DNA from 3 places in the Dermacoccus sp. UBA1591 genome. Region 2 is predicted to be linked to each of the others. Evidence: riboswitches for the same ligand, from Rfam matches in the RefSeq annotation. Region 2 holds a riboswitch; each other region holds the start of a gene.
What was found. Region 2 has a riboswitch for S-adenosylmethionine ahead of B2284_RS03200 (bifunctional o-acetylhomoserine/o-acetylserine sulfhydrylase). Riboswitches for the same ligand answer to the same signal wherever they lie in the genome.
Positions count from the first base shown of each region.

Region 1: it holds a riboswitch for S-adenosylmethionine, as region 2 does, so the genes downstream of both, metX (homoserine O-acetyltransferase MetX) here and B2284_RS03200 (bifunctional o-acetylhomoserine/o-acetylserine sulfhydrylase) in region 2, are expected to answer to the same signal.
Region 3: it holds a riboswitch for S-adenosylmethionine, as region 2 does, so the genes downstream of both, B2284_RS02820 (MetQ/NlpA family ABC transporter substrate-binding protein) here and B2284_RS03200 (bifunctional o-acetylhomoserine/o-acetylserine sulfhydrylase) in region 2, are expected to answer to the same signal.

Region 1 covers NZ_DCNR01000112.1:4,413-11,503, forward strand. Annotated here, with positions in the region: partial or broken gene B2284_RS12835 (sigma-70 family RNA polymerase sigma factor) at 1-568, opposite strand, end outside; gene B2284_RS12840 (universal stress protein) at 872-1,234, opposite strand; gene metX (homoserine O-acetyltransferase MetX) at 1,304-2,476, opposite strand; SAM riboswitch class IV at 2,511-2,619, opposite strand; gene B2284_RS12850 (hypothetical protein) at 2,709-3,647, opposite strand; gene B2284_RS12855 (EcsC family protein) at 3,919-4,605, opposite strand; gene B2284_RS12860 (PAC2 family protein) at 4,733-5,662, opposite strand; gene B2284_RS12865 (HIT family protein) at 5,736-6,179, opposite strand; gene hrpA (ATP-dependent RNA helicase HrpA) at 6,200-7,091, opposite strand, start outside.
Region 2 covers NZ_DCNR01000029.1:19,667-26,757, reverse strand. Annotated here, with positions in the region: gene thrS (threonine--tRNA ligase) at 1-1,571, shown strand, start outside; gene B2284_RS03200 (bifunctional o-acetylhomoserine/o-acetylserine sulfhydrylase) at 1,738-3,051, opposite strand; SAM riboswitch class IV at 3,124-3,239, opposite strand; gene B2284_RS03195 (GNAT family N-acetyltransferase) at 3,363-3,857, shown strand; gene B2284_RS03190 (hypothetical protein) at 3,854-4,243, shown strand; gene B2284_RS03185 (HIT family protein) at 4,326-4,901, shown strand; gene pgsA (phosphatidylinositol phosphate synthase) at 4,967-5,587, shown strand; gene B2284_RS03175 (phosphatidylinositol mannoside acyltransferase) at 5,592-6,536, shown strand; gene B2284_RS03170 (glycosyltransferase family 4 protein) at 6,540-7,091, shown strand, end outside.
Region 3 covers NZ_DCNR01000024.1:6,535-13,625, reverse strand. Annotated here, with positions in the region: gene B2284_RS02845 (glycine--tRNA ligase) at 1-1,662, opposite strand, end outside; gene B2284_RS02840 (hypothetical protein) at 1,736-2,530, opposite strand; gene B2284_RS02835 (GNAT family N-acetyltransferase) at 2,527-3,588, opposite strand; gene msrA (peptide-methionine (S)-S-oxide reductase MsrA) at 3,742-4,389, shown strand; gene B2284_RS02825 (neutral/alkaline non-lysosomal ceramidase C-terminal domain-containing protein) at 4,457-4,840, opposite strand; SAM riboswitch class IV at 5,053-5,164, shown strand; gene B2284_RS02820 (MetQ/NlpA family ABC transporter substrate-binding protein) at 5,343-6,350, shown strand; gene B2284_RS02815 (methionine ABC transporter ATP-binding protein) at 6,347-7,091, shown strand, end outside.

The DNA of each region.
Region 1 (7,091 bases), on a different contig from region 2:
CCTTGTCCGGCTCGCCAGCGGATGCTTTCTTGGCGGTGGTCTTCTTCGCGGTCGTCGACTTGGCCGCGGTGGCCTTCTTCGCCGTCGCCTTCTTGGCGGTGGTCTTCTTGGCGGCCGCCTTCTTCGCGGGGGCCTCACTCGCCTCGTCGGCGGTGACGTTCTCGTCGAGCTCGACGTCGGTCTCCGCCTCTACGGCCTTCTTCGCCGCCGTCTTCTTGACGGCAGCCTTCTTCGCGGTCGTCGTCTTGGCCGCGGTGGTCTTCTTCGCGGCAGCGGTCTTCGTCGCCGTCTTCTTGGCAGTCGACTTCTTCGCCGCGCTCTTGCGCCCGGTCGTCGTGGCGACGGCCTGGGCCGCGTGAACCTCGTCGAGCACGATCTCGATGCCCTCGGCCCCCAGCGCCTTCAGCACCGCCTTCTGCTTGGCCATGGAGATCTTCGCTTCTTCGAGGGCGGTCTTCAGCACCACGCTGTCGACCGTGCCGCTCGCGCGCCCCTGCTCGAACAGAGCAATGACCGCGGGATGGTCGATGTCCGCGGGAAGCGCGGGGGTCTGAGCCGTTTCGGACACTGAGGTCACCAACTACCTTCCGAGAGTGCACAACGCATCGGGCAGGCGCAATCGCGCGCCGAGCGCTTCGTACGAGGGAAGAGACGAACCACGGGGGCGGGATCCGACGAGAGCCGGTTGCCCGAGACTCACCTGAGCTCGCCTGGCACCGTGGTGCCTGATTCGATCCCCCGCGTCGCTTCTTTCACCATTATAGAACTCTGGGTCGAGAACCGCAGAATCACGGGGTTCAACGCCCCTGCGTGCGCGGGTGTTCCCGACCTGACGCAAGCGCGTCAGGCCGGGGTTGGGAGCAGCGCGAGATCAGTGCGCTGTGGGCTTGACCGCGAGGACGGGGCACGGCGCGTCGAGCAGCAGCCGCTGAGCGCTCGAACCGAGGATCAGCTTGCCGACGGGCGTGCGGCGACGCAGCCCGATGACGAGCAGCGCCGGGTCGAGTTCGGCCACCTCGTCGAGGATCACCTCGACCGCGTCCTGGCCCTCCTCCACCTGCACGACGCGGCCGCCGACCGCGTCCGCACTCTCCTGCGCGGCAGCGCGCGCGTCGTCGCTCGGGACGGTCGAGACGAGTACGAGCGGGCGCCCCAGCACACTCGACTGACGCACGGCCTCGGCCACCGCGGCCTCACCCTCCGGGCCCGGAGCGAAACTGACGACGACGGACATGCGCAACCCCTGTTCTGCGACTGTGGCGATCGGCTCACACGCTACCCGAGGTGCCGCGAGCGCCCGCCGTCACGCCACGGGACGGACGCGGCCCGCCTCGGCCGTGAGCGGCCGAGCGATGACCTCGCGCACGAGCGCCGCGATCTGGTCGGCCTCGATGAGGAAACCGTCGTGACCGTGCGGCGAGTGGATGAGACGCAGCCGTCCGCGCCCGTGAGCCCGGACGATGTCGGCGGAGGCACTGACCGGGAACAGCCGATCGGAGTCGACCGCGGCGACGACGAGCTCACCCCCGAACACCCGAAGCGCAGGCTCGATGCCGCCGCGGCCGCGGCCGACGTCGTGCGTCGCCATCGCCTGCGTGAGCCGCACATAACTCATGGCGTCGAACCGCGCGACGAGTTTCGCGGCGTGGTGCTCGAGATAGCTCTCGACGGCGAACAGGCCGCCGTCGAGCGTGCGGTCCGCTCCCTGCGACTCGCGCCCGAACCGCTCCTGCAACTCGTGCGCGCTGCGGTAGGAGGTGTGCGCGATCTGGCGGGCGAGCCCGAGCCCCGACGTCGGGAAGACGCCCTGCTCGAGGTAGCCGCCACCCCGGAAATCCGGGTCAGCTTCGATTGCCCGCACCTGCGTGTGCCCCCACGCGATCTGGTCGGCGCCCGCCGCCGCGCAGCTCGCGACGACGAGGGCGCGCTGCACCCGATGCGGGAAGGTCGCCACCCACTCCGCGGCGCGCATCCCGCCGAAGGAGCCGCCGATGACAGTGTGGAAGCGCGCGATGCCGAGAGCGTCGGCGACCCGCGCCTCGGCGCGCGCCTGATCCCTGACGCTGACGTGTGGGAAGCGCCCGCCCCACACCCGGCCGTCTGGTGCGAGCGACATGGGGCCCGTGCTGCCGCGACAGCCGCCGAGCACGTTGATCGCCACGACGAACAGCTCGTCGGTGTCGAGGGGCGCGCCGGGGCCGATGAGACCAGGCCACCACCCCGCCGTCGGCTGCCCGGGGCCGACCGGCCCGACGACGTGCGAGTCTCCGGTCAGGGCGTGCTCGACGAGGACGGCGTTGCTCGCGTCGTCGTTCAGCTCGCCCCAGCACTCGTACGTCATGACGACGTCGGGCAGGGCGGCGCCGTTCTCCAGCGTCAGGGTGCCGATGTGGACGGCACGTGCGTGCGGGTTGAACCCGTCGTCGGTGAGGGGCGCCGCGGGGTCGGCCACGGCGAGGCGACGGTGCGAAACCATGACGTCCTCGATTCCGAGGTGGGTCGCAACCCACCTCTCGCGCTTGCCGCCCACGGGCGGCCCTGTCGTCACCCGGGGCACCCCGCCGCGAGGGAGGGTTGCCGCTCAGCAAGCCGGGGCTTGTGTCGCTGAAACTCTTGACCTGCGACACAGTAGGCGGCCCTGCCCGCGGCTTCCATCGCCCGCGCGGCGACGTCCACGATGTGGCGCGCTCCCACAACCGGCACGCTCGTCAGGCGACGGAACTCTGCCGAGCCTTCGTGTGGAGCGCACCGACGGCCTGCTCGTACGACAACCCCGTGCCTGTGATGTCGCGCAGCAGTTGCCCCAATGACGTACCCCCGATGCGCAGCGACGCCGCGGCGCACGCACCGGCTCCCCGCAGGTCGCCTTCGCGCCAGGTCGCGGCGGCCTCGAGGGCCTTCCACGCGGCGCGGCCGTGGCGCGGCACGAGCGGCAGCCAAGTTCGCAGGCACGCGCTCGTCATCAGCGGGCCCGTCTCGCCGAGCGGCATGCCCGGGCTCAGCAGACGGAACAGTTCGGGTGCGACGCACAGGAGGATCTCATCGCGCGTCGGGCCGTCGACGACAGCGTCGGCGAGCACCTGCAGGTCGGCGCTGCGGGAGCGTCGCCGGGTGCCCGACGCGGTGTCGGGGACGTCGCACAACCGTGCCCAGGCGGCTCGGACGTCGACGACGCTGGGAACGGGGCGCGCGGTGGCGGCCATGGCCTCGCCGCCGCGGCGGACGTGGCGAAGCTGCTCGCGGGTCTGCTCTGACAGGGACGGGATCTCGTGGATCGCGCCGTCACAGCAGCCGAGCTCGCATTCGATGGCCCACCAGTGCTCGTCGCTGGCACCGAGGACGTGGTGCAGCGGCACGCGGCGCTCGATGCGTTTCGCGAGGGCCGCGATGTCGACGCGGCCCGGCTCGCAGCGATAGGCGATGGCGATGGCGGCCTGCGCACCCATCGTCGCGCGCCGCTCAGCGACGACGTCGAGCATGTGCGCCGTCTCCCCGTCGCACGCATCGTCCGCCCAGCCGAGCACCCCCGCGAGCGCACCGTCACGTTCGAACAGGACGATGACGGCGCCCGCCCCCTCGGAGCCGACGAGATCGGGAAGGCCTGCCACCAGGGCGCTGAGGCCCTTGAGTCGTGTTGTTGTCTTCATGCCCCCAGCGAAACCCATGACGCCACCCGCGCGCTGACCACGAGCCACAAACCTGTGGACGAGGCATCCTGCGGGCCGCGAAACGGGCCGTAGCCGTCACACCTGTGGGTGAGTGGGCCGTTCGAGCAAGGCCAGGCGGGGGTTCGCGGCCCCCAGATCGTCGCCCGGAAGCCCGTTGATGCGCACGGACGACACATCGCCGAACCGGCCCGGACACGCCGAACGCCACCCGTCGAAGACGAGTGGCGTTCGAGGTGGAATCAGGGAGACGTCAGGCTGACGGCGGGATCTGCGCGACGAAGTCGCGACGCGCCGACTGGGCGATCTTGCGGATGAGGACGACATCGAGGCCGCCACCGATGAAGCCGCCCGCCACGGGGATGAGGCGCGGAATGCGCGTGAGGAAGCGACGCCCCACCTGCGAGCCGAGACGGAACGCAACTGACTTGTTCACGACGGCGAGCGCCGCCGGCGGCAGCTTGCGCGTGGCGACGTTCGTCGCGACGCCACCCGTCATCGGGCCAAGGCCCTTGAGGACCTGCGTCGCGTCCGCACCGATGAGGTCGAGCAGGATCGCCGAGCGCACGGCTGGGTCGTCGACGTCGTGACCGTTGATGGCGGCGATCGCCGCGACCATGCGCGTCGCGACGGTGTAGAAACCGATGACGTTCGCGGGCAGTGCCACGGGGAGCGTGACGAAACCGCCGAGGTTGGTGAGGAAGCCGTTCGCGCCCGCGAGCTTCGTGTGTGATGCGACGACGTCGTCCATCGCCGCTTCCTTGGAGCCCGCCTTCTTCATCGCCTCGTCGGCGACGGCGCGGGCCGACTTGAACGTCGCCACGCCCCCGATGCCCACCGAGATGAGGTGCTGCGCCAGGGTGTTGGCCGTCGAGTCGAGCATGCCCGACGATTTCTCGGGGGCTGCAGGAGCCTTCTTGTCTTGACCGAATCCGAACATGAGGTGATCCTCCCAAGTTGGCGGGGGCCCGGCAAGCCACCGCAGGGGTGGCCGCAGCCAGGCGAGCGTTGCGAAGCCCGCGTGGCCGTCGGCTCAGACCGACGGCCGGCGAGAAGCGCTCGCGGGCTCACAACGAGCCCTTGGTGCCCGGATCCTCTCCCTCGGCGCGCAGGAACTGCTCCAGCTCGGCGCCGATCTCGTCTGCGCTCGGCAGGTCGTTCATCTCGGCGGCGAGGAGCGAGCGTCGACGACGACCCTCGGTGAAGGCGTCGTACTGCCGCTCGAGGCCCTCGACGACCTCGGTGACCTCGTCGTTCTCGCTGATCTGCTTGGCGATGTCGGCGCGATGCAGCCCGGCGATCGCGGCGAGCTCCTGAGCGGGGATCGCCAGCCCCGTCAGCCCGCAGACGGCCTCGAGCGCGGCGAGCGCGGCGTCCGCGAACTCGACCTGCGTGAGGTAGTGCGGCACGTGGATCGCGAAACCTGCGGTGTCCATGCCTGCCTCGGCGAGCCGGATGTGCATGAGCCCTTCGGCACTCGAGGGCACCTGGACGTTGCCGAAGAGCGGCTCGTTCTCCGTCAGCAGACGCTGATCGGAGGCGAAACGCGTGAAACCGACCGGGCGCGTGTGCGGCACCGCCATCGGGATGCCGTGCGCGCTCACCATGAGCGAGACGCCGAGGTTCGCCGCGAGGATGCGGACGGCCTCGCTGACGCGCTCCCACTGGTAGTCGGGCTCGGGGCCGGCGAGCAGCAGGAACGGCGTGCCTTCGGCGTCGACGAGGCGGTACAGCACGAGAGCCGGGTCGTCGTACTCGCTGTAGCGGTCGCGATCGAACGTCATCATCGGGCGGCGACCGCGGTAGTCGAGCAACTGGTCGACGTCGAACGACGCGACGACCGTGTGCTCGAGCGTGCCCAGCATGTGCGCCGTCATCAACTTCTGTGTGTTGCCCGCGTCGATGAAACCGCCCAGCGAGACCACGAGGGTCGAGGCGCTCTGCTCGGCGAGCGGGGTGTCGGTCTCGATGCGGAACAGTTGCGTGGGATCAAGCACGTCGTACTCCTTCGTCAGGTGCTCACCGTTCAACGCCCCGCGCGCGGGGATGATTCCCCCACGCCGCGGCCACTCAGGTCTGCGGCGACGCGGCGTCCGGAACGGTCTCGGCATGACCGTCGGTGCGCAACTGCGCCCGCAGCGCCTCGGCATTCTCGGCGAGGATCTGCTGGTCCTGGCCGCGCGTGACGGCGTGCGGGTCGAACTCGGCCGGGCTCTGCGTCGGCCACACGTGCAGGTGCAGGTGCGGCACCTCGTACCCCTCGACGAGCAGGCCGACGCGCTGCGCCTGCCACGCGCGCTGCTGCGCCTGACCGATGATCTGCGCGACACCCGTGAGATGCGCGAAGATGCTCGGCGGCGCCTGCGTCCATTCGACGATCTCCCCGCGCGGCACGACGACCGTGTGCCCGTCGGTGATGGGGTCGATGACGAGGAACGCCACGCACACCTCGTCCTGCCAGACGAAGTGCGCCGGGATGTCGCCGTCGATGATCTTGCTGAAGATGCTCGCCATGGCCTCCAACCTACGCCCGATCAGCGGGCCTCCGCAGCGTCCATCGCCTTGTAGATCCGCTTCTCGGACACCGGGTGAGCGGTGCCCAGACGCTGCGCGAACTGGCTGACGGCAAGCTCCTCGATCATCCAGCGGATGTCGAGCACGTCGGCGTCCCCACGGCGCTCGGGGCGCAGCCCGGCGACCATGTCGTCGTACTCACGTCGGACGGTCGCGACGAGGTCGGCGCGGTCGGCGTCACGCACGAGATCGGTGACGCCCTTGTCGAGCCGCTCGAGCATGCCCCGCACGTAGCGATCGAGGTGACCGAGGCGCGCCAACCCGGTCTCGGCGACGAAACCGGGATGGATGAGCGCGACGAGGTGAGCGGCGACGTCGTCGTGCAACGCCTTCGCCGCGGGCGCCGTCAATCGTGACAGCCCGAGCTGCACCTCGGCGGCGTGCTCGAGCACGGGCGCGAGCTTCTCGGCCGCCTCGAGCACGAGCGGTGCCACCTGCTGGCGGATCGCCGTGAGCGCCACGTCGAACTGCTCGGCGTCGCGCACCTCGCGCCCGGGCATGCCTTCGATGACGGCGTCGACGGCGGCCGCGAGGACGTCGTCCATGAGGGCGTCCATCGAACCGTGCGGGTTGTTGCCGAGCGCGAGCTTCTGCCGGTTGCTCATGAGGCCGAGGATTCGCTTCCACGGCACCTGCGTGTTGAGCAGCAGCAGACGGCGGGTGCCGAGCCGAGTGGCCTGGCGCGCCTCGGACTCGGTGCCGAGCACCTCGACAGCGACGTCACGGCCGTGGTCGACGACAGCCGGGAAGCCCGTCATCCGCTGGCGGCCGGCCGACTTCGTGAACTGGCGGGGCAGCTCACCGAACGTCCACTGCGTCAGCCCCTGCTGCTCGAGGTCTCCGGCGGCCTTC
Region 2 (7,091 bases):
AAGAACTCGCGCACGAGCCCTACAAGTGCGAGCTCATCGGCCTCAAGGGCAACGCTGCGAATGCGGCCGAGGGCGCGGAGGCCGAGGTCGGTGGCGGTGAGCTGACGATCTACGACAACGTCCGCCGCGACGGCACCGTCGCCTGGGGCGACCTGTGCCGCGGCCCGCACGTGCCGTCGACGAAGGTGCTCGGCAACGCGTTCAAGCTCATGCGTTCGGCCGCCGCATACTGGCGCGGCAGCGAGAAGAACCCGCAGCTGCAGCGCATCTACGGCACTGCGTGGCCGACGAAGGACGAGCTGAAGGCCTACCTCGAGCGCCTCGCCGAGGCCGAGAAGCGCGACCACCGCAAGCTCGGCGCCGAGCTCGACCTGTTCAGCTTCCCCGAGAACATCGGCCCCGGCCTGCCGGTGTTCCACCCCAAGGGCGGCATCATCAAGCGTGAGATGGAGGACTACGTCCGCCGCCGTCACATCGAGGAGGGCTTCTCCTACGTCGGCACGCCGCACATTGCGAAGGAAGACCTCTTCTACACCTCGGGTCACCTGCCGTACTACGCGGACGGGATGTTCCCGCCCCTCGACGTCGACGGGCAGAACTACCGCCTCAAGGCGATGAACTGCCCGATGCACAACGAGATCTTCCGTTCGCGTGGGCGCTCCTACCGTGAGCTGCCGCTGCGCTTCTTCGAGTTCGGCACGGTGTACCGCGACGAGAAGTCGGGCGTGCTCTCCGGTCTGACGCGCGTGCGCATGATCACCCAGGACGACTCGCACAGCTACGTCACGCCCGAACAGGCGCCGGGAGAGATCAAGCACCTGCTCGACTTCATCCTCGGCCTACTGCGCGACTTCGGCATGAACGACTTCTACCTCGAGCTCTCGACGCGCGACGTCGACGGGGACAAGAAGGACAAGTTCATCGGCACCGACGAACAGTGGGACATCGCGACGAAGGTGCTGTCGGACGTCGCGCTCGAGTCCGGCCTCGAGCTCGTGCCGGACCCGGGCGGTGCCGCGTTCTACGGCCCGAAGATCTCCGTGCAGGCGCGCGACGCCATCGGCCGTACCTGGCAGATGTCGACGATCCAGTACGACTTCAACCAGCCCGCTCGTTTCGGCCTCGAGTACCAGGCGGCGGACGGCTCGCGTCAGCAGCCCGTCATGGTCCACTCGGCGAAGTTCGGCTCGATCGAACGCTTCCTCGGCGTGCTCGTCGAGCACTACGCGGGCGCGTTCCCGGCGTGGCTCGCGCCGGTTCAGGTGCTCGCCGTGCCCGTCGCGGAGGAGTACTACGACTACCTACAGGACGTCGCGATGAAGCTGCGCGAAGCCGGCGTGCGTGTCGAGGTCGACATGAGCGACGACCGCTTCCCGAAGAAGATCCGCAACGCGTCCAAGTCGAAGGCGCCGTTCATCCTGATCGCCGGTGAAGAGGACCGCGACAACGGCGCCGTCTCGTTCCGTTTCCGCGACGGGTCGCAGAAGAACGGCGTGCCGGTGGCCGACGCGATCGCCGAGATCACCCGCGTCATCACCGAACGTCAGAACACCGACCCGACGGCCGGCTGACGTCTGCCTCGACGACGACGCGCGCCCCCGAACCTCGCGGTTCGGGGGCGCGCTCGTGTGTTGGCATGTGCACCCGAGGGCCGGCGTTCGACACGGCCGGGTGACCACGCTCGGGGTAGGGAACCCGGTTGCGTCACCCGTCGCGGGGACCCACCTCAGCGCACGGTCACTTCGCTGCAGCGAAGCCCTTCTCGAGGTCGGCGATGATGTCGGCGGAGTTCTCGATGCCGACGCTCAACCGCACGAGTCCGGGCGTCACGCCGGCGCCGCGGCGGTCCTCGTCGCTGCCCTGGGAGTGCGTCGTCGACGCAGGATGGATGGCGAGGGAACGGACGTCACCGATGTTCGCGACGTGCGAGTGCAGTTCGAGAGCGTCGACGAACTTCTTGCCCGCCTCGACGCCGCCGGCGATCTCGAACGACAGCACGGCGCCGGAGCCGGCGGGCAGGTAGCGGTCGGCGAGTTCCTTGTAGGGGCTCGACGGGTCGGAGGCGTAGAACAACTTCTCGACCTGCGGCTGCGACTTCAGGAACTCGACGACCTTCTTCGCGTTCTCCACGTGTCGCTCCACACGCAGCGACAACGTCTCGAGGCCTTGCGCGATGAGGAACGCGTTGAACGGGGAGACGGCCGCGCCGAGGTCGCGCAGCAGTTCGACGCGCGCCTTGAGGATGAAGGCGAGGTTCGCGCCGAGCGGCGATCCGACGCCGAGGTCGCGGGCGAACACGAGACCGTGGTAGCTCTCCGACGGCTCGTTGAACTGCGGGAACTTCGCCGGGTCGGCGGCGTAGTCGAACGTCCCGGCGTCGACGAGCACGCCGGCGATCGACGTCCCGTGCCCCCCGAGGTACTTCGTCGCGGAGTGGATGACGACGTCCGCGCCATGCTCGATCGGGCGCAGCAGGTACGGCGTCGCGACGGTGTTGTCGACGAACAGCGGCACCCCGGCGTCATGCGCGATGTCGGCGAGGCCGCGCACGTCGAGCACCTTCTGGTCGGGGTTGCTCAGCGTCTCGCCGAACAGCAGCTTCGTGTTGTCGCGGATGGCGCCGCGCCACTCGTCGAGATCGTTGATGTTGTCGATGAACGTCGTCTCGACGCCGAGTCGCTTGAGCGTGTACTTCAGCAGGTTGTACGTGCCGCCGTACAGCGCGGACGAGGCGACGATGTGGTCGCCGGCCTGCGCGACGTTGAGGATGGCGAACGTCGTCGCCGCCTGACCCGACGCGAGCAGCAACGCGCCGACGCCGCCCTCCAGCGCGGCGATGCGGTCTTCGACCGCCTGCGCCGTCGGGTTACCGATGCGTGTGTAGATGGGGCCGAGATCCGACAGGCCGAAGCGGTTGGCCGCGGTCTCGGCGGAGTCGAAGACGAACGACGTCGTCTGGTAGATCGGCAGCGCCCGGGCGCCGGTGTCGCCGTCGACGTTCTGGCCGACGTGGATCTGCTTGGTCTCGAAGGCCCAGTTCTCGGAGCTCATGATGATGTCCCTCTTGAGGAGTGCGTGGACGCACGGGCGGCGCACCGTACGTGTGGTGCCCGAAGGGGAATCCCTCCGCGCTTGCCCGGACGCGCTCGGCGCCGGGCCAGGTCGTCACCCGGAGCACCCCGCCGCGGTGGGAGGGTTGCCGGCCAGCAAACCGGGGTTTGACGCTGGCGCTCGTGACCTGCGGCCACTCTAGGCCGGGTGGTGTCATCAGGCGGGAATGCTGTCTCACATTCCGGTCGCGGCCCCGTGCTGACGCGACGCGCCTACGGGCGACGACCCTCATGCCGTGCTTGACTGTTGCCATGACACCGACGATCGTCCGCGCGCGCCGCGAAGACGCGTTCGCCTGCGCGGCGCTGCGTCTGCAGATGGACCTCGAGGCGGGGGAGAGCAACCGCTCCGGCTTCATCACCGAGTATGCCGATCACTGGCTCGCGCACTACGGCGATCTGCCGACGTGGCTCGCCTCGAGTGCTGACGGGACGGCTCTCGGCATGGTGCAGACGTCGCTCGTGCACCGGCCCCCGGCGCTGGCTCGGCCGGCGCAGCCGTCGCTCTACATCGCGGTCGTCTTCGTCACGCCGTCGGCGCGCGGCCAGGGCCTGGCCGAGCGGATGCTGCGGATCGTCGACGCCTGGGCCGACGCGCACGACGTCGCGCGAATGATGCTCAACGCCCGTCCGCGTGCCCGCAGGCTGTACGAACGGGCCGGCTTCGGCCCGCCGGACGAACGTCACATGCAGCGTGTGGCGCCGTTCGGCCTCGACGCCCGCCGCGATGCGGAGCGTGCGTCATGAGCGACGACGTCATCTGGGCGCTCGATCAGCGCGAGCGCTGCATCGCCTGCCCGTCCAAACCGGTCGCGAACGCCGTCGTCCTGCACCTCGGTGCTGACGGCGCCCTCGCGCGCGACGCTGTCGAGCAGTGGGCTCGTGACGGCGTCATGGCCGCCTCGGTCGCATGGCCGGGGGCGGCGGCCGGCCTCGATGACGACGACTGGCTCGACCTCGAGGACGCCGTCACGGGCCTCGCCGGGCTGGCGAGCATCGTCGCCGTCGTCGGTGACGGCGACGCGGCCGAGGTCGCGCGGACGTTGGCGGGCCGTGTCGGCGACGTCGCGCACGCGGGGGAAGCCGACCGAACCATTGTCCCGGCGCGTCTGCGCGAGATCGCGGCGGTCTGAGACCGCTCACCCGGGGTGCATGGTGCGCGCGAGCCCACCCGCGGCCGCTGCGTCGAGGCAGGCGGGGCTCTAGGATCGGGCCATGGTCGACGAGTTCAACACTGATTCGCAGGACGACATCCTCATCGAGCAAGCCGGCGCCTTCGCGGGCGAGGCCGACGGGTTCGGGCGGCTGTGGACGCCGCACCGCATGGCGTACATCGAGGGCGAGCGTCCGACAAAGGACGCCGGCCACGGCTGCCCGTTCTGCGCGTCGCCTACGAAGACCGACGCCGACGGCCTCATCGTCCACCGTGGTGAGCACTGTTTCGTCGTGATGAACCTGTTCCCGTACAACCCGGGCCACCTGCTCGTGTGCCCGTACCGTCACGTCGCCTCGTACATCGACCTCACCGACGACGAGACCGAGGAGTTCACGAAGCTGACGAAGGCCGGGGTGCGTGCCCTCAAGGCCGCGTCGAACCCGGGCGGGTTCAACCTCGGGATGAACCAGGGTGACGTCGCAGGTGCCGGCGTCGCCGCGCACCTGCATCAGCACATCGTGCCGCGCTGGGGTGGCGACATGAACTTCATGCCGATCATCGGGCGCACCAAGGCGCTGCCGGTGCTGCTCGAGGACAGCCGTCAGCGCATCGTCGCGAACTGGCCGAACGACTGACACCGGGCACCACGGGCAGTGCGCTGCCTCGAACGGGTATATCGAACCGCTACAGTTGAACCACCATGCTCAACAAGTACGCGCGCGCGTTTTTCTCCGCCATCTTCCGGCCCATCGCCCAGCTCCTGCTGCGTCTCGGCATCAGCCCCGACGTCGTGACGATCGTGGGCACCGTCGGTGTCGCGTTCGGTGCACTGTGGTTCTATCCGCGCGGCGACTTCCTCGTCGGCACGTTGTTCATCACCGTCTTCGTCTTCTCGGACATGCTCGACGGCAACATGGCGCGCCTGTCGGGCCGCTCGTCGACGTGGGGTGCCTACCTCGACTCGACGCTCGACCGCGTCGGTGACGCCGCGATCTTCGGCGGCCTCGTCCTGTACTACGCGGGCAAGGGCGACAACTTCCTCATGGCGTGCCTCGCGCTCGCGTGCCTCGTGCTCGGCTCGGTCGTCTCCTACGCCAAGGCCCGGGCCGAGGGTCTCGGCATGCAGGCGAACGTCGGCATCGCCGAGCGCGCCGACCGTCTCGTCGCCGTGCTCGTCACGACCGGCCTCGTCGGCTGGTTCCTGCCCGAGATCGTGCTGACCGTCGTGCTCACGCTGCTCGCCGTCGCATCGTTCATCACGGTCGTGCAGCGCATGCTCATGGTGCGGAAGCAGGCCCTCGCCAAGCCGTTCGAGGGCTGAGCGCGTGGCCGCCGAGGGGTTGACGACGCGCGCCCGCGACGCCGTCACCGTCGCAGCGTTCAAGGGCGCCTGGTGGGGCGTGCGGGCGCTGCCCGAGCGCGCCGCCCACCGCCTCTTCGACGTCATCGCGGACGTCACGACGCGCCGCGGCGGCCCGAGCGTCGCGCGGATGCGCTCCAACTACGCGATCGCGCGCCCCGAACTCGACGACGCAGCCCTCGACGCGCTCGTCGCCGCCGGCGTGCGCTCGTACCTGCGCTACTGGTGCGAGGCGTTCCGACTGCCGTCGCTGACACGCGAGCAGATCGCCGAGAGGGTGACCACCTCGGGTGAACTCGAGGCGACCCGCAGCATGCTCGCCGATGGACGCAGCGTCGTCGCCTACCTCGGCCACCTCGGCAACTGGGATCTCGCGGGCGCCTGGTCGGCGACACAGCTCGCGCACGTGACGACGGTCGCCGAGCGACTCGAGCCCGACGCTCTCCTCCGCGCGTTCCTGCACTTCCGCGAAGAGCTGGGCATGACGATCATCCCGCTGACCAAGGGCGAGAACGTCCTCGGCCAGGTCGAGACGCTCGTGCGCGAACCGGGTGCGTTCGCGCCGCTGCTGTCGGATCGCGACCTCACGAGCCGCGGCGTCACCGTCGACCTGTGCGGCGAGCCGGCCCGCCTCGCTGCCGGCCCCGCCGTCATCGCCCGACGCACCGGTGCGGCACTCGTGCCGATCACGATCACCTACCGCCGGCGCGACGGCGGCAGCGGCTGGGGCATCGACATCCGCTTCCACCCGGCGGTCGACATCGCCCACACCGATGATGCCCGCGCCGACGTGCAGGCCGCAGTCCAGGCGTGCGCCGACGCGCTCGGCGGCGCCATCCGCGAGCACACGCAGGACTGGCACATGATGCAGCGCGTGTTCGTCCGCGACCTCGACGCGCGCTGGGGCTGAGCGGTGCGGATCGGCCTCGTCAGCCCGTACTCGTTCGACGTGCCCGGCGGTGTGCAGCTGCACGTGCGCGACCTCGCGACGTACCTGCTCGCAGAAGGGCACGAGGTCAGCGTCCTCGCGCCGAGCGACGGTGACGACGCGGGTGCGCCGTACGTGACGAGCGCCGGGGGAGCGATGCCGATCCGCTACAACGGTTCCGTCGCGCGCCTGGCGTTCGGTCCGGTCGCGGCGAGCCGGACGGCGCGCTGGGTGGAGCGCGGCGACTTCGACGTCCTGCACGTCCACGAACCGATGACGCCGAGCGTGTCGCTGCTCGCGCTGCGCACGTACGACGGGCCGGTCGTCGCGACGTTCCACACCTCGATCGAGCGCTCGCGCGCGCTGCAGCTCGCCCAACCGTTCCTGCGCCCGGCGCTGGAGAAGATCACCGGGCGCATCGCCGTCTCGCGCGCCGCGCGGGACACCGTCGCGCGCCATCTCGGCGGTGACGCCGCGCTCGTGCCGAACGGCGTCTACGTCGACCGGTTCGCGACGGTTCGCCCCGAGGCGCGCTGG
Region 3 (7,091 bases), on a different contig from region 2:
CGCCAGGGCACCGTCGACGACCTGGCGGCGTCGCGCTGTCGGGTCGAGCACGAAACCGGCCGCTTCGAGCGTCGGGACGAGCTCGTCGGCAGCGGCGACGTCGACGTGCGGCTGCGCTGCGGTGCGCGCGACGTACGTCGTGCGGCCCGTGGTGAGTGAGCCCACCGTCGCGGGGACGACGTGCTTGCCCCACAGCGCGACGACCCAGCGGATCGGGCGGCTGAACGTCAGCTGCGGGTCGTTCCACTTCATGTTCTTGTCGCTGCGTAGGCCGGAGACGACGTCGGCGACGATCTCGCCGAGCACCTCGAGCACACCGCGCCCCGTCTGCGTCTGCTTGACGGCGACGTGCTCGGCACCGTCGAACTCGGCGGTGACGACGTCGTCGACGGAGACGCCCTTGCCGCGCGCGAAGCCCTCGAGGGCCTTCGTCGGCGCACCATCCTTGTAGGCGGCCGCGACCTTCGGGCCCTTGGCGAGGGTCTCGGAGTCCGGCTCGTGCGCGCTGACCCCGGGCACGGTGACGACGATGCGGCGCGGCGTGCCGACGACGGCGACGTCGCCGTGCTCGAGGCGGGTGCCGGCGAGCGCCGACGTGACAGCGTCACGCACGGCGGGAATCGTCGCGTCGAGCACGTGCGGCGGCATCTCCTCGACGCCGATCTCGAACGTGAACGTCTGCGGCGCGTCGCCGAGTTCGGCTGCGGTGGGCGCCGGTTCGGGCTTCTCGACGGGCTGGGTGACGTTGGGCGCCGACGCGGCCGCCTCCGCCAGCTCACGCACGCGTGACGTCGCCGCGTCGCCCTTGAGCAGCGGGTGACCGAGTTCGGCGCGACGCTCGGTCCACAGTGCACCGGTCTCGCGAGCGAGGCGGCGCATGAGGGAGAACGAGCGCGCACGCTCCGTCGTGGAGACGGCGCCGCGGCTGTCGAGGATGTTGAACGCGTGCGAGCTCTTGAGCACGTACGTCCACGCCGGCACCGGCAGGCGTGCGTCGATGAGGCGCTGAGCCTCGTCGGTGTACTCCTTGAAGAACGCGCGGGCCGCGTCGACGTCGGCGTCGTCGAGGTAGTAGCGCGACATCTCGTACTCGTTCTGCGCGAACACCTCGCCGTAGCTGATGCCCTCGGCGTACGCCATGTCCTTGAAGTGCGTGACGCCCTGCAGCGCCATGAGGATGCGCTCCATGCCGTACGTCAGCTCGACGGCGACAGGCTCGAGGTTCTGCCCGACGACCTGCTGGAAGTATGTGAACTGCGTGACCTCCATGCCGTCGAGCCAGACCTCCCAACCCAGGCCCCACGCGCCGATGGCGGGCTGCTGCCAGTTGTCCTCGACGAAGCGCACGTCGTGCGCGTCGAGGTCGATGCCGAGCGCCTCGAGCGAGCCGAGGTAGAGCTCCTGCGGGTTGCCCGGGTCGGGCTTGAGGATGACCTGGAACTGCGTGTGCGTCTGCAGCCGGTTCGGGTTCTCGCCGTAGCGGCTGTCATCGGGGCGCACGGAGGGCTCGACGTACGCGACGTGCCACGGCTCGGGCCCGAGCACGCGCATGACGGTGTTGGGGTTCATCGTCCCCGCACCGACCTCGGTGTTGTAGGGCTGCACGACCATGCATCCGCGGTCGGTCCAGTACTTCTGCAGCGTCAACAGGGCATCTTGCATCGTCAGCACGTCGGTCACGCGCCCCAGGTTACCGAGTGCGCACGCGCCCCGCCCATTCGTCCCGATCACGACGTCACAGCAGACGATGACGGCGCACGCGCCGCCCGGGAACGCGGGCGCTCGCCATGAGTTCCCGCGTCGTCAGCACCTTGGTCGGCGACATCCATCCACACGACGGCTTGTGGAGCGCGCAGCCACCACCCAGGCTGACGGCCGCGTGGTCGATCAGGCCGTCGGGGTTGCGCCAGACATGGACGACACCAAGGCCGTCGTCGGTGTCATGACGCGGCAGCAACCGCGTCCGCTCCCGCAGCCACGCCTCGATCGGCTCGCGCTGCATCCACTCCTCACGTGCGCCGTCCACGCCGGCCGCGGCGAGAACGGCACCGAAGCAGTTGGGCCCGCTGGCGCGCGGGAACGTCCCCGCGATCTCACGGGCGCCTGGCAGCACGGCGTCGATGTCGGCCCAGGCCCGCTGGGTGATCTCGCGATGACGACTCGCGCGCCGCCCCTCGACGACGTATGCCACGACGCGCTCGAGGTCGCGCGCGATGGCCGACGCGTCGTCACCGCTACGCCAGAGGTGACGCGTGGGTTGCGCTCGCCTCAGAGACGCCGGCAAGGCGCGCGCCGCCGCGCGATCGAGCCAGCAGATGGCTTGGTCGTCCACGCCGTACAGCAGGAACGTGTCCTTGAGCTCGAACGTCACCCGCTCGGGCTCGTCGCGCAGGCCGAGGTCGTGCGCGACGCTGCGGGGCACGACGAACGGCTGATCGACCGGCATCGTCCACGCGCGCCACTGCAGCAGCTGCTCGTGCGTCACCTCGATGCCGAGCACCTCGCGTACGGGCGCACCGGACGGGCTCATGCAAGCCTCTTCTGCCATTCGAACATCGTGCCCTCGCGTTCGTAGCCGAGCTCGGAGTTGATCCGCAGCATGTGGGTGTTCGTCTCGTCGTTCCAGGTGCGCTGCACCTCGACGCCCGGCGCGACCTGCGGCAGCAGCAGCGACACCGCAGCCTTGACCCGGTAGCCGAGCCGGTGCCCACGGTGCGCGGCCTCGACGAGGGTGTCGTCCTGGTAGGCGATCCAAGGCGTCTCCGCGGGAACGCTGACGTGCGTGAACGCGGCCATCTGCCCGCTCGGTCGGTGCCACGCCACGGCCTCGACGACGCGTCGACCCTGAGCGCGTGCGGTGTCGAACAGCTCGTGCACCCGCGCGGCATCCCACGTCTCCGGTTCGATCGCAACGTCACCGAGCGGGGTGTCGGTCGACATCATCGCTCCGAGACGGGCCCGCTCCTCGAGCCACTGCGACGGGAGGTCGTCGACGGCCGTCTCGACGACATACTCGTCGTCGAACGCGAGGGCGGCACGCATCTGTGCGGCGACGGCGTCGCTGACCGGCAGACGCTGAGCGTTGCGCACGCACCTCTGGGCCTGAGCGAACCCTCGGGCAGCGAGGAAGGCGCCTCCGGCGTCAGGCTGGCCGACGGGCGTCTGCGTCTCGACGAGGACCGTCGTACGTCCCTCGTCCTGCATGATCTCCTCCGCGGCTGAGAGCAGCGCCGAGCCGACACCCCGTCGTCGCGCGGGAGCCAGCACGTCGAGGTGGAGAAACGCGAGGTGGGTGTTGTCGCGGCGCGGCAGGACGAGCTCGGCGGCACCGACGACGCCAGCTGCTGTGTCCACGCCATCATCCTGGATGTCGGCTGCTCCCCCAACGGCGTCGTCGTCACACGAGGCTTCCCCCTCGACGGCGACGAACGCATGACGCGTCTCGGATTCCTTGCCCCACATGGCGCGCAGCTCGTCGGCGGGGTAGGCGGTCGTGTGCTTGCCCCACTGCTCGTGGCCCACCGTCATGAACACCTGCGCCCAGGCGTCGAACAGCGGGTCGGACGGGCCGATCTGACGAATGCGCATGGCGACATTGCACTCAGCACCAGCTGCGTACGCAACCGGTTTTTCGGCGCGTCCGCCTGGATCGTGCGACAACCCGTTCATGCCGGCGGAGGCTCGGGCCGGAATGCCTCGACCGCCGGCGGTGTTGTCTCGGAACCCGAGGAAAGGCACCTCATGTTCACTCGAAAGCACACCCGAACGCCCGAGGCGAGCGACCTGCACGACGTCCTCGACGTGCCGATGTTCTCCGAACTGCCCGACGGCTCGGCGACCCTGTACGTCGCGATGGGCTGCTTCTGGGGCGCCGAACGCATCTTCTGGAAGATTCCGGGCGTCGTCACCACGGCCGTCGGGTACATGGGCGGCCACGCCACCGAGCCGACGTACGAGGACGTCTGTGACGGCGGCACGGGCCACACCGAGACGGTCATGGTGGCCTACGACCCGTCGCGCGTGTCCGAACGCGAGCTTCTCAAGGCGTTCTGGGAGAACCACGACCCGACGACCGCGAACCGGCAGGGCAACGACGTCGGCACGCAGTACCGCTCGGCGATCTACTGGACGACGCCGCAGCAGGAGCGCGCTGCCCGCGAGACGTCCGCGCTCTTCCAAGAGGCACTCGACGACGCGGGCCGCGGCGCCATCACGACCGAGATGCGCCCGGCCGACGAGGCGGGCCCCTTCTGGCCGGCGGAGCTGTACCACCAGCAGTACCTGTCCAAGCACCCCGGCGGCTACTGCAACCACGGCTTCAAGGGCGTCACGTGCCCCGTCGGCGTCGCCGACCTGCCCGCGCAGACGGATGTCCTCCCGCCACGCTGACGACGACATGCACGGCGGCTGCTGAGCCGGCGGCCGATCAACCGGCCACCGCGGCGCACCGGCCGTCTCAGCGCACCTGGAAGGCCCGGCTCGTTCCGGTATGGGCACTGACCTTGCCGTTCCAGCCGTTCTTCCAGTTGCCCTGCTGCACGAGGCGATACGTGCTCGCGGGCGTGCCGCGACGTATGCGCCGCTCCATGGTGCATCGCGAGTACGAGACGCCCTCGCGCGACCAGACGTACGCGGTGTCCCAGTCGTGGTCGTCGAGGACGTCGACCCACGACGAGCCGACCTGACGCTGCACCTTGACGAACGTGCCCATCGTGCGGAAGTCATTCTTCGGGTGGCCGCCGCGGAAGACCGCCCGCACGCTCGAACCAGCCGAGCGTGTGGCGTCCGGCTGAGTCAGGACGTCACCGAAGTGCTGCCCGGGTGGGGCGTCGTCGAACACGACGCCGGGGCCCTCGGCGCGTGGCCGACGTCACACTCATCACCCACCTAGACGATCGTCCAAGCTGTGTGAAGAAATCACTCACCCGAGCCTCGACGGCGAAAGACGCCGCATCAGCCACGCCGCGTGTCGCACGTCACAATCTTCGCCCACGTCTCATCTCCAGTGCCACAACTTGACGCTTTGTCGTGCGCGGCTCTAATCTCGCTGCTGGTCAAGAGATCCGATGCAAAGCCCTGGCTGGTCGGACGGCAACCCTCACACGCGTGGCGGGGTGCTCCAGGTGATGACCCGGCCGCGTCGACCACGCGGCAAGCACGCTCGGCACCCAACGTGACGGCATCCTCGTGAGCCTTCCGTTGCGCTGCCCAGGCCCCGAAAGGCATGCCCCGCACGACACCGCGCACCGCGCCCCACCCCGGCGCCCCCGCCTTCGCGCTGACTCCGCGCATCCGCGCCAGCTCCGCGCATTCGCATCCTTGCCGCCTCACCAGGAGAGATCATGACCGACAAGCACACCCCCGCCGACGAGACCTCGACGCCCGCCTCGTCCACGCATGACGCCACGAGCGCCGAGAACGGCGCGACCGCCCTGCCCCCGAAACCGAAGAACAACACCGGCAAGTACGTCGCGATCGGCGCAGGCGTCCTCGTCGTCGCGCTGGCCGCCGGCATCGGGGCCAAGGTGCTCGGCGGGAGCAGTGACGACAAGCTGACCCACCTCAAGGTGGGCACGACGGAGGCGTCGGACCCGTACTGGAACCAGCTCGTCAAGGTGGGCAAGGACAAGTACGGCCTCGACATCGAACCGGTCAACTTCTCTGATTACACCCAGGCCAACCCCGCGCTCTCCGAGGGCCAGGTCGACCTCAACCAGTTCCAGCACCTGCAATTCCTCGCCGACTACAACACCAAGGCGAAGCAGAACCTCACGCCCATCGGGGCGACGTACATCGTCCCGCTGGCGCTGTACTCGAAGAAGCACACGAGCGTCGGCCAGTTCCCCCAGGGCGGCAAGATCGCCATCCCCAACGATCCGACGAACCAGGCACGCGCCTTGCTGCTGCTGCAGAGCGCCGGACTGCTGAAGCTCAAGGGTGGTGGCACCTCGCTGTCGACCCCGGCCGACATCGAAGCCGGCGCCTCGAAGGTCACCGTCACAGCGGTCAACGCCGAGCAGACCGCGGCCGCGCTGCCGTCCGTCGACGGCGCGATCGTCAACAACAACTTCGCCGCGGACGCGAAGCTCGACCCGAGCAAGGCCCTGTTCAAGGACGACCCGCATGCGGCCTCGTCGAAGCCGTACATCAACGTCGTCGTCGCGCGCGCCGCGGACAAGGACAACGCCGACTACGCCAAGTTCGTCAAGGCCTACCACGACCCGAGCGTCGAGAAGCTCATCGAGGAGCGCACGAAGGGCACGAGCGTCCTCGTGAACAACTCCGCCTCCGAGGTGCAGGGCATCCTCGCGAACCTCGAGGCCCAGATCAAGGCGAAGGGATCGAAGTGACGGGCCCCTCCCCCACACCGACGAAGGCCGCCGCGCCGGCGAGTGCCACCCCGCCCGCCGTCGCCTTCCACGACGTCGGCAAGACGTTCACCCGCGGCAAGAGCCGGGTGACGGCTCTCGACGGCATCACGACGCAGGTGGAGCGCGGACGCATCGTCGCCGTCATCGGTTTCTCCGGCGCCGGCAAGAGCACCCTCGTACGTCTCATCAACGGCCTGGAGACGCCGACGCGCGGCCACGTCGAGATCGACGGCGTCGACCTCGCGTCGCTGTCCGCGAAGCAGGTGCGCGAGCTGCGCGGTCGCATCGGCATGGTGTTCCAGCAGTTCAACCTCATCCGCTCGCGCACGGTGTACGCCAACGTCGCCTACCCCCTCGAGGTCGCCGACTGGGACAAGGCGCGCCAGGAGGCGCGCATCACCGAGCTGCTCAGCTTCGTCGGGCTCACCGAGAAGGCGTGGGCCTACCCCGACGAGCTCTCCGGCGGGCAGAAGCAGCGCGTCGGCATCGCCCGTGCGCTCGCGACGAACCCGGAGATCCTGCTCGCCGACGAGTCCACGTCCGCGCTCGACCCCGACACGACGAAGGACGTCCTCGCGCTGCTGCGCCGCGTCAACGACGAGCTCGGCGTGACGATCGTCGTCATCACCCACGAGATGGACGTCGTGCGCGAACTCGCCGACGACGTCGTCGTCCTCGAGGCCGGCCGCATCGTCGAGTCCGGGCGCACCGTCGACGTCC